4 regions of the Paenibacillus larvae subsp. larvae genome follow, and region 3 is predicted to be linked to each of the others. Evidence: riboswitches for the same ligand, from Rfam matches in the RefSeq annotation. Region 3 holds a riboswitch; each other region holds the start of a gene.
The links. Region 3 has a riboswitch for cyclic di-AMP ahead of kdpF (K(+)-transporting ATPase subunit F). Riboswitches for the same ligand answer to the same signal wherever they lie in the genome.
Positions count from the first base shown of each region.

Region 1: linked by a shared signal. The riboswitch ahead of BXP28_RS15315 (stalk domain-containing protein) and the one ahead of kdpF (K(+)-transporting ATPase subunit F) in region 3 are both predicted to bind cyclic di-AMP.
Region 2: linked by a shared signal. The riboswitch ahead of BXP28_RS17735 (resuscitation-promoting factor) and the one ahead of kdpF (K(+)-transporting ATPase subunit F) in region 3 are both predicted to bind cyclic di-AMP.
Region 4: linked by a shared signal. The riboswitch ahead of BXP28_RS10845 (TrkH family potassium uptake protein) and the one ahead of kdpF (K(+)-transporting ATPase subunit F) in region 3 are both predicted to bind cyclic di-AMP.

Region 1 is NZ_CP019687.1:2,954,288-2,957,585, forward strand. It holds gene BXP28_RS15305 (phosphoadenylyl-sulfate reductase) at 1-148, opposite strand, end outside; gene BXP28_RS15310 (C40 family peptidase) at 868-1,164, opposite strand; gene BXP28_RS15315 (stalk domain-containing protein) at 1,122-2,036, opposite strand; cyclic di-AMP (ydaO/yuaA leader) riboswitch at 2,040-2,185, opposite strand; gene rpsI (30S ribosomal protein S9) at 2,681-3,073, opposite strand; gene rplM (50S ribosomal protein L13) at 3,094-3,298, opposite strand, start outside.
Region 2 is NZ_CP019687.1:3,425,421-3,428,718, reverse strand. It holds gene rsmA (16S rRNA (adenine(1518)-N(6)/adenine(1519)-N(6))-dimethyltransferase RsmA) at 1-651, opposite strand, end outside; gene rnmV (ribonuclease M5) at 648-1,202, opposite strand; gene BXP28_RS17735 (resuscitation-promoting factor) at 1,320-2,471, opposite strand; cyclic di-AMP (ydaO/yuaA leader) riboswitch at 2,747-2,967, opposite strand; gene BXP28_RS17730 (ABC transporter ATP-binding protein) at 3,224-3,298, shown strand, end outside.
Region 3 is NZ_CP019687.1:3,573,769-3,577,066, forward strand. It holds partial or broken gene BXP28_RS18515 (carbon starvation CstA family protein) at 1-492, opposite strand, end outside; cyclic di-AMP (ydaO/yuaA leader) riboswitch at 844-1,038, shown strand; cyclic di-AMP (ydaO/yuaA leader) riboswitch at 1,146-1,311, shown strand; gene kdpF (K(+)-transporting ATPase subunit F) at 1,602-1,679, shown strand; gene kdpA (potassium-transporting ATPase subunit KdpA) at 1,708-3,298, shown strand, end outside.
Region 4 is NZ_CP019687.1:2,078,026-2,081,323, reverse strand. It holds gene BXP28_RS10850 (CPBP family intramembrane glutamic endopeptidase) at 1-1,131, opposite strand, end outside; cyclic di-AMP (ydaO/yuaA leader) riboswitch at 1,303-1,476, shown strand; partial or broken gene BXP28_RS10845 (TrkH family potassium uptake protein) at 1,501-2,882, shown strand; gene BXP28_RS10840 (potassium channel family protein) at 2,898-3,298, shown strand, end outside.

The sequences.
Region 1 (3,298 bases), 620 kb from region 3:
CGAGCACTACGTCTTCAGCACCAAAACTGCAGGCAAAAGTAATGTGAGGAAACGTTTCAACAGCTTTTACTACAAGCTCCTCCGCGGACTTTTGTTCATACTCTTGGCTGATCTGAGACAATAAAACTTCTTTTTCGGGCAAATTCATAGTCTCCCACCTTATTTCCGATTATTCTTATATGATTAATAAATTACTAGAAATTTAGCATGACCTGCCGGGTGTGTCAACCATAATTTCACAGGCCTACTCACTTTTGTATTGTATTGGGCGGGAATGAATTTGGTGAAAAAATAAAAAATCTTTTTCTTTATATACCGTAAAAAAGGGATTTGAGTGCTATCTATCCTCAAATAATGTTTGGGGAATTGTGATGCGGGAGCGAACAGTTTTAGGACCGCATTTTTTACGTTCTTAAAACTTGCTTCAGATTACTTGGACCAGCCATGTAATCAAGAAGTTCTCCTTTTCCATCACTAAATGTAGTCAAATTTATTTATTTAACCTGACTCTCCTTTTTAGGAGGAACCTCCATGTTTCTTGTTAACAGGTTGTAATCAATTACAGGGCAGCTTATTTTATATTGGAATCAACAGCAGGTTTCGTAAACATCAGAAATGACTTAGTCAATTATCTGGACCTCAAGATAATATTTTAATACATTATGTGAAATCCATTTTATAATACAACTGGTGAGTAATTAATGGGGAAGATATAGATACATATGGTTCAGAGAGATTTATCTATATCTTGTACCCATTCGGATGGAAATCTAAGTTATGAAATGGATTTTATCTATATAAAAAGTCACTTTTCGGACAAAATCCGAAAAGTGACTTGGTCTTAACTGTTCCAATACGAATATAATCTTATATCACTTTTTTAGCGCCTATATAAAATTTGTTCCAATAACGATTTCCTAAACTATCAATTTTAACTCCATCGTCGGTTGCAGAAATAAACTGGTTGCCACCAACATAAATGCCTACATGAAACACTTTACCGCCATCAGCGAAAAATACAAGATCCCCTTGTTCGGGATTGGATACCGATGTTCCCACACCATACATGCCTGAGGAAGTCCTAGGAAGATTAATACCTTGTTGCTTAAAGATATAAGTTACTAAACCCGAGCAATCAAACCCATTTGGGGAAGTTCCCCCCATAAGTATGGTACCCCAATCTGCCTTGTTGCCTTAGATACGATGGATTTCTTATCAGTTGAGGTTACATCTTTGCTTGTAGCTGGTTCTACCTGTTTATGAGCAGGTTTCTCGGTGTGCTGCTTTCCTGCAGATTCGTTTGACTTCTTAACAGATGAGGTTACATCTTTGCTTGTAGCCGATTTTACTTGTTTATCAGCAGGTTTCTCGGTATGCTGCTTTCCTGCAGATTTGTTTGACTTCTTAGCAGACAAGGTTACATCTTTGCTTGTAGCCGATTTTACTTGTTTATCAGCAGGTTTCTCGGTATGCTGCTTTCCTGCAGATTTGTTTGACTTCTTAGCAGACAAGGTTACATCTTTGCTTGGTGTAGTTCGTTTTGCAGGCTTATACCACGCAGGAGCATGGTATTTTCCATCTGCACCCAGAATGCCGATATTATTGTTCATATCCCATTGGACAATATGTCCAAAATGCTCTCCAATTGAACGGATATGTACATAGACACGGTCATTTTTAATAACAGGTGCTTCATCTAGGGTCACACTTCTGTTATCTACTTTTGCCTTCTGCTTACCGGACTCAAACTCAAATACATGACCATCTCCTATGAGTTTGACTCTGACTTGAGTACCATTTTGAACCATTTCAAACTCCAATTTGTAGCCTAAATTCTCAGCTACCGCGCGCATTGGGACCATTAACGATCCTTGGTTCAAATAAGGCATAGCATCCGAAAAATTAACTAAGTGGTTATTGATCTGAACTTTGACACCGTCTGGAACAGCTGCGTGTGCAGTAGTATTTGATGCTATTAACCCTACCGTTACTAAAGCTCCTGAAAGAACCAAACTTTTCAACCATTTTGTAGCCATAAATTACCTCCTGTACGTAGCCTCCGGGGTTAGTTGACGGGTTCGGGAAGAGGAATTCCCTAATGCACAAATGTCGCAAATTCACCCCAAGTATATCGTCCCCGTACCTGTTTCCGATGTAGAAAAGCAGGATTCGGCTATTATTAAAATACAAAAAAGTTCCCTTGTCTTTGAGAAGATTAGCATAATTAGTTGGGGTCTTGCAACTTTTCAGCCATTTAAAATTTTTTTCAGTCATCAAAAATCCATCATATTCCTCAATTTTTAAAAAAATTTTAAATATTTATATTGAGTAAATCATAAAACAGATACTATCTCGTTATCTATCTTCTGAGTTTATCGTAAGACTAGTCCATCAAATTGATATTCCTTTGAGATATACCATTTCTTTATTCAATGAAGAAAAGCAGATTGGTACATAAAGACTTAACAGTACTGCCTGGTGAAGATTGGAAATTTATGGTGTAAAATTTTCTTTGCCTTGATCAGGATATTATACCTAAAACAAACCTCATCTCAATTAAAGAAATTCCTTCAACTGAGAAAATAGGGTAAAAATATGGTCACGGATAATCCTCTGCAGAAAAAATAAAACCCTTGGCCAAAGTAGACCAAGGGCAATAATTGTTGATACAGGAATGATCTTAACGCTTAGAGAATTGTGGTGCGCGACGAGCAGCTTTAAGACCGTATTTTTTACGTTCTTTCATACGAGGGTCACGAGTCAGGAAGCCTGCACGCTTCAGAGAACCGCGGCTTTCCGGATCTGCCTTCAAAAGTGCACGGGAAATCCCATGACGGATGGCTCCCGCTTGTCCGCTCATACCGCCGCCATGGGCCAGTACGATAACGTCATATTTATTCAATGTTTCAGTCAAAGCCAGAGGCTGTTTTACAATCAGCTTCAGCGTTTCATGGCCGAAGTAATCGTTAAGATCACGTTTATTGATAATGATACGTCCTTCACCCGGTACAAGGCGTACACGCGCTACCGAATGTTTACGACGACCGGTTCCATAGTATTGAACTTGTGCCACGAGTCAGTCCTCCCTTTCTATTAACCGCGAAGTTCCCAAACTTCTGGTTTTTGTGCTTGATGCGGATGCTCCGAACCTGCGTAAACTTTCAGCTTGGTTTTCATTGAGTTACCAAGACGGTTCTTTGGCAACATACCGTGGATAGCCAGTTCCAACATGCGCTCAGGTTTATTTTTCAGCATTTCTTGGGCTGTAGTTACTTTCAAACCACCTGGATGCATGGAA
Region 2 (3,298 bases), 150 kb from region 3:
CTTCCGCAAGGCAAGTTTAATAACGGCTGAATCCACGTTAGGCTGGGGGACGAAAACGGTACGTGGAACTATTGAAATAACTCTCGCTTCACAGTAATACTGGACAGCAATACTTAAGCTGCCGTAATCCTTTGACCCGGGGACTGCCGCCATCCGCTCAGCTACTTCCTTTTGAATCATGACCACAATATTTTCTAAAGGAAGCTTATTCTCAAGAAGTTTCATAATAATGGGGGTCGTTACATAGTAGGGCAAGTTTGCTACTACAGTAACCGCAGAAACTTGTTGAAATTTATCCCGGAGAAGCTCTTTTAAATCCATTTTGAGCACATCCCCGTGAATCACTTCGGCCGGGTACCCTTCCAGGGTTTCCGACAAAATCGGCAATAGCCTTTGGTCAATCTCAACAGCTACTACTTTACCCGCCTGTTTGGCAAGTTGCTGGGTCAATGCTCCGATGCCAGGTCCAATTTCCAGAGCACCCTTTTGCGAAGTCAGTTCAGCCGCTGATACGATCTGGCGCAGGATATTCAAATCCATCAAAAAGTTTTGCCCCAGACTCTTTTTAAATGAAAATCCGTGTTTTTGAATGATTTCTTTTGTTTTTCTTGGAGTAGCTACATCCCGGGAGGAATGGGAGTGTGAATTCATAAAGTCTCCTCTTCTTTATCCTGTAATTGTTCTACCGCCGCTTCAAATTCCTCCTTGGAGATTTGAAAAATAGAACAGCGTTTATAAAATTGCTTACCATTACAATAACCGATTCCAAGCCGCTTGGCTACTTCCAGACGGCGTGAGGCTGCTTCCGGATGATTGATCAGGCCGGCACGGATCAAGTCCTCCATAGTAAGCTGGGAGACTGCCCCTTCATACTCCGTACGAACGTTTTGCAGAGCTTTGCGGATAACTTCCGGAGTAGCATTCTCCACCCCGATATCCCCTTTATTTTCTGCATCCTCTTTGGTTATAAACGCGTGCTTGCATCCCTGGACTTTGGCTGAAATTATTTTGCGGATTCTTTCCCCCGCGTGATCCGGATCTGTAAAAATAATGACACCCCTGCGCTGCTGGGCCAGAGCTATACGTTTTATAGTAGCCGGATTAATTGCAGAACCTCCTGTTTCAATCGTTTCCGCCTCTACGGCCCGTTTAATGGCTGTTGTATCATCCTTGCCTTCAACGACAATGATCTCTTTAATCATTTAGTTTCCCCTTCTTCTCTTCCTTCAAACTTCACAGAACGCAGAAAAAAGAAGAGGAACCTCCTCTTCTTTTTCGCCATCTTGTATGGGAAGCAGTATACCCTGTTTATGCAGGGATTAGTCTTCGGATGGTTTGTTTGGTCCAATAACGTGAACCGTCAGGCCGCGTTTTACCCCAAAACGGTTCACATGGTCTAATGTATCGAAATAAACGTCGATTTTGTTGCCTTTGATCGCTCCGCCTGTATCTTCCGCACGACGATAGCCGATACCTTCAATGTATACCCACCATCCAAGAGGGATAACACTTGGGTCAACCGCAATGGTTCTTCCTTCTGCAGCTTTTGCACCGGAAGCCGTAGCCATACTTAAGCCTGGCTCTTGAGCGGAGTAGGCCGTCAACGTAACATTTTTCAAGATTTTTTTACTGTTAGCCAGGGGCCCGCCTGAATTCGTTTCAGGTTGTTTCACCGTAGATTTATTAACCATGGCGGGTATTTGTTTCGGTTCGGGAACCGAGGCAATCGTCACAGGTTCTTTTGTACCGACAGCAATGACTTTGTTTACGCTCTCGGACTGTACTTCCTGATTCACAATGGCTTCAGCAACCAGTACGCCATCTTCAAAAATCTTTTCTTTTTTCTTGGACAGGATGCCTTCCTTGCCTTCCTGCACAATTTGTTCCTTGCCTTTTAACAGCTGTTCCTCATTTTTCTTCACAACGTCAAAGGCAATTGGTTCGGTAATGTCCTCATACTCCTTTGTTACCCTGATAACCTGAATGCCCATATTCGGAGTTAGAGCTGAGTCCATGGAAGGTTTTACTTTATCCAAATCTGCCAAAGTTATATTAAAATCCTTCAATGCACTTTCTACCGTTCTTGCAGTTGTGTAAACAGTTTTGGTCTGTCCATCAGCTTTCAGTTCAACCGGTATAGCGTGGTCAATCACAATCTTCTGACCGTCTTGAATTTTGCTGTCCAGCGCTACAGACACATAATCGTGTTCTCCGATTGTAATAGCTTCGTCATCCAGTAGCCGCTGCAGGACCCATTGTCTGGTTTCGACGTTTTTCTCTTGTCCATTCACAACTAGGGATACGCTCTTGGTAGCCGTACCGTACAACAACACCAACAACATGAAAGTCAAAGCGAATGAAATAATGGCCACAATAGAAATCATACGCAAGTTTTCATGCTTCCATCGCAATGCGAAGGACATGCTGGATGATCGTTTTTCATGGGTCTCAGGGTTCGATATATTGCCCACTTCTTCGGTCCTCCTTCAAAGTCCCGCCGTCGAGTTTATGCATGATTAAAATGACGTGACTCAAGTAAAATATAATGAATGCCGTGCCTTGTTAGGCCTCCCCCGTATCCGATGACAAGGTAGTGGCACCAGCGGGTTCAATCCACCTCCTTCTTTAGTCTTTAGTGGATCCCTGACGGATCCTCGTCCTAACGAAAGCAAAAAAAGCCAGGGAAAGAGGAATCTTCCCGTGGCCTGAGAAAATCTGTCTTAATTTTTAAAGACGACACTACAATGTACCCTCTCTCATGTGCTTACGAGGTTAGCTGACGGATTCGGACTGAGAGTAGCCCTACCTTACCCACCCTTGCCGGTATTCTTCACCAGCCCGGACCTGTAAGGATTCACCCCATAATGGTCTGTTACCCTCCGATTAGGTTCGACTTTTCCCACCTATCGGTATTCACAGCGGTTCCCCCCGTTTTCCTGTTACCAGGAAATTCAGCGATCACATTGAGATAGCTTATTAAGTTATCATGAAAGTATATTACGCTGTTCCAGCATATTCTGTAAAGAGGAAGCCACCCTTATTTTCATTAAAATTTGGCTTTATTAGTCCATTATATGAAGATAACCCCCATCTTTTCTGCCTTTTCCTCATTAAAACTAAATTTTTATGAGAATTTCTAAGGAAATGTATTCCAATTATGCTTTTGACTCAGTTTTGATTATAATAGTTTTACAGCATTTAGCAATAAAAGCAGGTGATCATGATGACAGATGTCCTTACCGTTGAAGAACTTTATGGGGGCTATTTGCCAGGAAAACCCGTTTTAAAAAATATCACG
Region 3 (3,298 bases):
GGCAATTGTACCTGTAACAGGACCAATTTCGTCCTTGATCATGTCCCCTAATGATTTACCGCCCCGCCGCATTGAAGCGAAAAGTACGACGAAATCCTGAACCGCTCCTCCCAGTATTACTCCGACAATAATCCACAACGTTCCGGGCACGTAACCCATTTGTGCGGCGAGCACTGGTCCGACGAGGGGCCCTGCTCCGGCAATAGCCGCAAAATGATGGCCAAAAAGTACCCACTTATTCGTAGGAACATAGTCTTTGCCGTCGTTTTTTACTTCGGCCGGCGTTCGTCGGTTATCGTTCAGGCTGAATACTTTGCGGGCCATAAAACGGCTGTAAAAGCGGTAAGCTACCGCATAACACGATATGGCAGCAATCACAAGCCATACCGCACTAATCGTCTCTCCCCGGTTTAATGCCACGAGACCGAATGCGATCCCGCCTGCGATGGAGATCAGGCCCCAGATAAGAATGGACAGGAACCCTTTTTTCATACACATCTTCCTCCCAATTTCCTGAATGGTTTAAATCATTCTTTTGATATCATCCTACCTGATAAGGAAAGTTGTGTAAATATTAGATGAAGAAGGAAAAAAGCTTATTCTTATTTTTTATTTTGCTGAAAAATCAAGAGAATCGCAGATATTCATAGAAGAGGTTACTTTGATAGTCTTGTAAGCGCATAACTAGATCCTGACAAGGGAAAAAAGCGCAAAACCCCCAATGGGTTGGATTTACAAAGCTTCTGCACGGGTGTAAGATACAATCCATGAAAGCAAAATATACAGTTTCTGCTGCTATTGTCTAGTTTTCCACTTCAGCATGCCGCCACCATTTCATTAGTTGCGATCGAATTGCGGAATATGTGCTGTGGAGAAGCGGGGGAACCAAAGCTGTTCTGGTTCCGGTGTGAGAGCCGGAATTTTAACAGCAGGGGTGAATCCTGGAATTAGTTCAACCATGGAGATTCTAATTCCGGTAGGGCGTCTCTCACCGCCCGAATCCGACAGCTAACCTCGTAGGCGGAAGTGAAGAGAGGACGAAGAAACTTGTGATCAGTCTTATGACCACAGGTTATGTCCTGTGGCTTTTTTATGGCCATATTCGCGATAATCTAAGTTAATTGCATAAAAAATGAATTGCATTTGCGTTTTAACCGCTGAATTCCTGCATGCAGGAAACGGGGGAACCAACCGGATGGCATATCTATGCCATCCATGGGGTGAATCATCGATCAGCAGACTGGTTGATGTAGGGCGACTCTCACGCCCGAATCCGGCAGCTAACCTCGTAAGCGTTCCGAGAGAGGCGACATCTGTCAGCGTTTTCCGGTATAGCTATGATTTGCTGTGCCTTTGAAGAAGCCGCATGAAGAGTTTCCTCTACCGCGGGCTTCTTTTTTTATTGCCTAAATTTGCCATTACACAAATAAGAAGGGAATTCGTTTTTTTGGGGAAGCTACTTTCGCTTGATTCTTTAAAGGAGGACTACTACCTATGATGGATATTTATATGCTGCTGATGCTTTTTGGATTTTTTTCCTTGTTTTCCGCCTTTTTATTCTGGTGCGGGAAAATGATAGATGAGCAGGGAAGTGTCCAATCATGATTATTATAGCTCTGTGTGTACTCTTTCTGTTTGGATACTTGATTTATGCACTGATTTACCCGGAAAAATTTTAGGCCTGCAGCATAGGGAGGATAGGAAATCATGGATTTTGTTCAGATTGCCATTGTTATCGTGCTTCTTTGCTTATTGGTGAAGCCTTTAGGAACCTATTTGTATAATGTGTTTTCCAATGAGCCGAATAAGACGGACCGGATTTACGGGCCTGTTGAACGGTTTTTATTCAAACTTGGCGGCATTAGACCTGAAGCCAGCATGAGCTGGAAAAAATATATGCTCAGCATTCTACTTACTAATGCGGTTTTGATAGGCCTTGGATATCTGGTCCTGCGCCTTCAAAATATACTTCCTTTTAATCCGAACGGAATTGGCAGAATGGAAGAGACACTTTCATTTAATACGATCATCAGTTTTATGACTAATACGAATCTCCAAGGTTATAGCGGGGAAAGCGGGCTCTCTTATTTCTCCCAAATGATTGTCATCACCATGATGATGTTTACCTCCGCTGCAACCGGGTTTTCCGTTGCCGCGGCTTTTATAAGAGGGATCACCGGGAAGGGAAAAGGGCTGGGCAACTTTTTTCAGGATTTTGTAAAGACCCATACCCGGATTCTCTTGCCGTTTGCATTTGTGATTACTCTAATTCTTGTAGCCCTGCATGTTCCGCAAACATTGGAGCCAACCATTAAGGCGACTACTCTTGAAGGGGCGGTTCAAAATATAAGCGTAGGTCCCGTAGCTTCGTTGGAGTCTATTAAACATCTCGGCACCAATGGGGGTGGATTCTTTGGGGTCAATTCATCCCACCCATTCGAAAACCCGAATGGAATTACCAATGTGATAGAAATTTTAAGCATGTGGATGTTTCCTGCGGCTTTGACGTATACGTACGGATTATTTGCCCGGAACAAACGTCAGGGGTGGGTCATTTTCAGTGCCATGCTGGTCCTGTTTCTAGTGTTCCTCGGAATCGAATATGCGGCTGAATCTCAAGGCAATCCGCTGCTCAATAATTTGGGAGTCAGCGCAGAGCAGGGAAGTCCGGAAGGAAAGGAAGTTCGCTTTGGCCTGGCCCAATCCGCTTTATTTACAACTGTGACGACATCAGCGACAACAGGTACGGTCAATAATATGCATGACACTTTAACCCCGCTGGGCGGGATGGTACCGACAGTTTTAATGATGCTTAATTCAGTATTTGGCGGAAATGGTATCGGGCTTGTCAATATGCTCATGTACGCAATCCTGGCTGTCTTCCTTGCAGGTCTGATGATCGGACGCACGCCGGAATTTTTGGGACGTAAAATTGAGGCAAAAGAAATGAAACTGATCGCCATCGTCATTTTGTTGCATCCATTTATTATTTTGGTACCAACGGCCATAGCGTTGGTTACAGATGCAGGGCAGGCTGGCATTACCAACCCCGGCTTTCATGGAATCACCCAGGTGTTGTATCAGTATACATCCTCAGCTGCAAACAACGGGTCAGGCTTTGAAGGCTTGGCAGATAATACGCCATTCTGGGATATAACAACGGGAATAGTTATGTTGCTAGGCCGTTATATTTCTATGATAGCCCTGCTGGGTGTAGCTGGTTCTCTTGCGGCCAAGCACCCGGTACCTGAGACGATCGGTACATTTAAAACGGATAATAAACTGTTTATGGGACTGC
Region 4 (3,298 bases), 1.5 Mb from region 3:
CCATACGTGGAAGTTTTTATCGGCTATAAAAAACAGGAGCTGCTGTAGGCCCATCAAAAACAAGCAGAGTAAATATCCCCTTCCCATGCCGCTAAGAACTTCATTACCAAAGTTTCTGTCTTTCCACCTTGGTATTGGTCTCCATCCTTGTTCTTGCCACATCTGATTACCTGCAAGAAGAAGGAAATACAGGAAAACAGCTATCACAATTATCAGCATGTTCATTAGCAGAACGGAAAACATACTTTCCCATCCTGCCGCAAAATGCCCTTTATATACTTTGTAGGTCGGATACAAATTGACATTGTTGAGAGAATACAGAACAAGATAGACGGTGCATAAAAGGACCCCGCGATGAAATGCAATTTGCCGGCGCTTTAAAATGACATAAATAACAGCCGAAATAGTCATTCCGATATTGAGCAGCATGCTGATTAAAGTCATTGTACCCGCGGTATCCGTTTGTGAGTCCATCCACTTTATAAACGAATCCGGGATTGCGAAATCAGGTGAAACTCCTGCAATCATATTGTGATCCAACTGAACCTGAATTCTCAGGTGAGCCCCTCCAATCGACGGCTGCTGTTGTTCGAAAACCAGATCCGCTTCGGGCGTGCTTAGTCCGGTGAGTTTAAATTGCTCCTGCGGCCAGCCCATATCTTGAATGGCTTTGCGCCCTATGGTTTCTGCTTGGTCTTCCGTAGGGGGATCTAACTGATCAGGTTTGGAATACCAACCCACCACGGCCCCTGTCTGAAAATCCACTTTTACTTCAAATTGTCTGCCATCCGCCCCGTCAATGACCTGAATCAAATAATATTCAAGAGGGAACTTTTCTTTAAAATCCTCGTAAGATCCAGTAAGATTCTCCTTCTGGATATACCCGCTGAGGTTTGACTCTGATTGATACACAGTGTAGGTTACGGGATTTTCCAGGAACATTTGTTTATCGTTCAGGAAAATCACGGCTTTATCCGCGGCTTCTTTCTTGGAAAGAAGCGGACTGTTTTCATACATATAGGCTTCATCATCTATTTCGTCCGCAGGGGGTATAAAGGCCACTGATAAGTAGAGAATAATACCTATAATAGCGAGAAAAACAAGATAGCGGTTGCCGGGTTTGATTTTCATAGAAAAGCTCCTTAAAATGAAGAGTTTCATCCTAAAGTTATCATAGAATGTGTAAGGATGCCAGCGCATGCCTCAGCGTTTCAAACAAGGTGATTTAACGGCTATTTTCGCTGGATTTCGGTCAATAATGACTTTGTGTCCGGTAGAAAAGACATATATAATTCAATCATTCAAATATATAAGCTGAATTTCAATAGTAAAACGGGGGAACCATTTAATTGGGGTGAATTTCGCCGGGTATACCTAAGTATACACATTGTGCAGAAATGCGCATAGACCGGTGAATAGGGTGACCTATGCATCCGAATCCGTCAGCTAACCTCGTAGGCTTTGCATGGGGAACCATACCGATGAGGCAGTGGGTTTCCAATGCCTTTTTTTGTGTTTCAGGAGGAAATGATGAACATACCGGGCAAAATATTCAGATTAAAGCCCCCGCAGATTTTAGTTCTTGGATTTGCCAGTATTATACTGATCGGTGCGCTTCTGCTGATGCTTCCGATATCTTCAGCAGACGGCTATTCCATGCCATTCATTGACGCCGTGTTTACTGCAACTTCCGCCACTTGTGTAACAGGACTTGTAGTTGTAGATACAGAGACACATTTTACCGTCTTCGGCAAGGTAGTCATTATTTTATTGATTCAGGTCGGCGGTCTAGGTTTTATGAGCATGGCAACTTTAATCGCTTTTTTGCGGAAGAAGAGAATTTCCTTAAGGGAGAGGCTTGTTCTTCAGGAGGCTCTTAATCAAAGTTCAATGGAAGGGATTGTACGATTATTCCGGAAAGTGCTCGTCTATTCCTTAACGATTGAAGGGATAGGGGCTGCCCTTTTTACTATCCGCTGGTCCTTCGACCTCGGTTTTCCGAAAGCCCTTCTGTTTGGGATTTTTCATGGAATTTCGTTTTTTAACAATGCCGGATTTGACTTGTTCGGTTCAATCTCAGGACCGTTTTCTTCCTTAACGAGTTACAAAAATGACTTTATCATTAATTTTACGTCAATGGCACTGATTGTAATTGGAGGTATAGGATTTATCGTTATGTCAGACATTATGGAATACAAGAAGACACGGCGATTATCCTTACATACCAAAGTGGTATTATCTGCAACGGCTTTTCTGATAGTATTTGGTGCTCTGGTCATCTTTATATTTGAGTATACGAATCAGGCAACCATGGGACAGCAAGGTTTTTTTGGCAAGGTACTGTCCGCTTTTTTCCAGTCTGTCACTCCGCGTACAGCAGGCGCCAATACGCTTGATATAAGTTCCTTAAGGCAGGCTACGCAGTTTTTCATTATTATTCTGATGTTTATCGGGGCCTCTCCGGGTTCGACGGGGGCGGCATTAAAACAACCACATTCATGACTATTATCGGGGCAATGATTGCTATGGTCCGGGGAAAAGAGGATATAGTTTTCTTTCGCTATCGGCTTGGAAAAGACCGTATTCTCAAAGCGATTACGCTTTCTATGATTTGTCTGTTTCTGGTTATATTTGTTTCTATGGTTCTTTCCACTACGGAAAGCCAGCAATTTCTGAAAATACTATTTGAGGTTACATCTGCATTCGGTACAGTAGGGCTAACTATGGGAATAACGCCGTACCTCACTATATTTGGAAAAATCATGATCAGTCTGACCATGTTTGCCGGACGGCTTGGACCTTTAACCCTGGCTTATGCGTTGGGGCCAAAACCGGATAAAGAACTGTACCGCTACCCGGAAGGGAAAATTACGATAGGATAAGGGGAACATAGAACCATGGCTGTTAGTCAATATGCTGTTATCGGATTAGGCCGTTTTGGAAGCAGTCTTTCCAAAGAGCTTAGCAAACTGGGTAACGAAGTGCTGGGGATTGACAAAGACGAAGAAAAAGTAGAGCAGATGAGCGATGTGCTTACTCACACGGTTACGGCGGATTCAACGGAAGAGCCGGTCTTGCGTTCACTAGGCATACGGAACTTTGACTGTGCAGTTGTAGCAATCGGGGATGATATTCAGGCGAGCATTTTAACCTGCATTCTACTGAAAGATTTGGGTGTTAGGATGGTTGTAGCTAAAGCACTATCCGAACTGCACGGCAAAGTGCTTCAAAAACTTGGGGTAGACCGAATCATTTATCCGGAGAGGGATATGGGAATACGGGTGGCCCATCAGTTAGT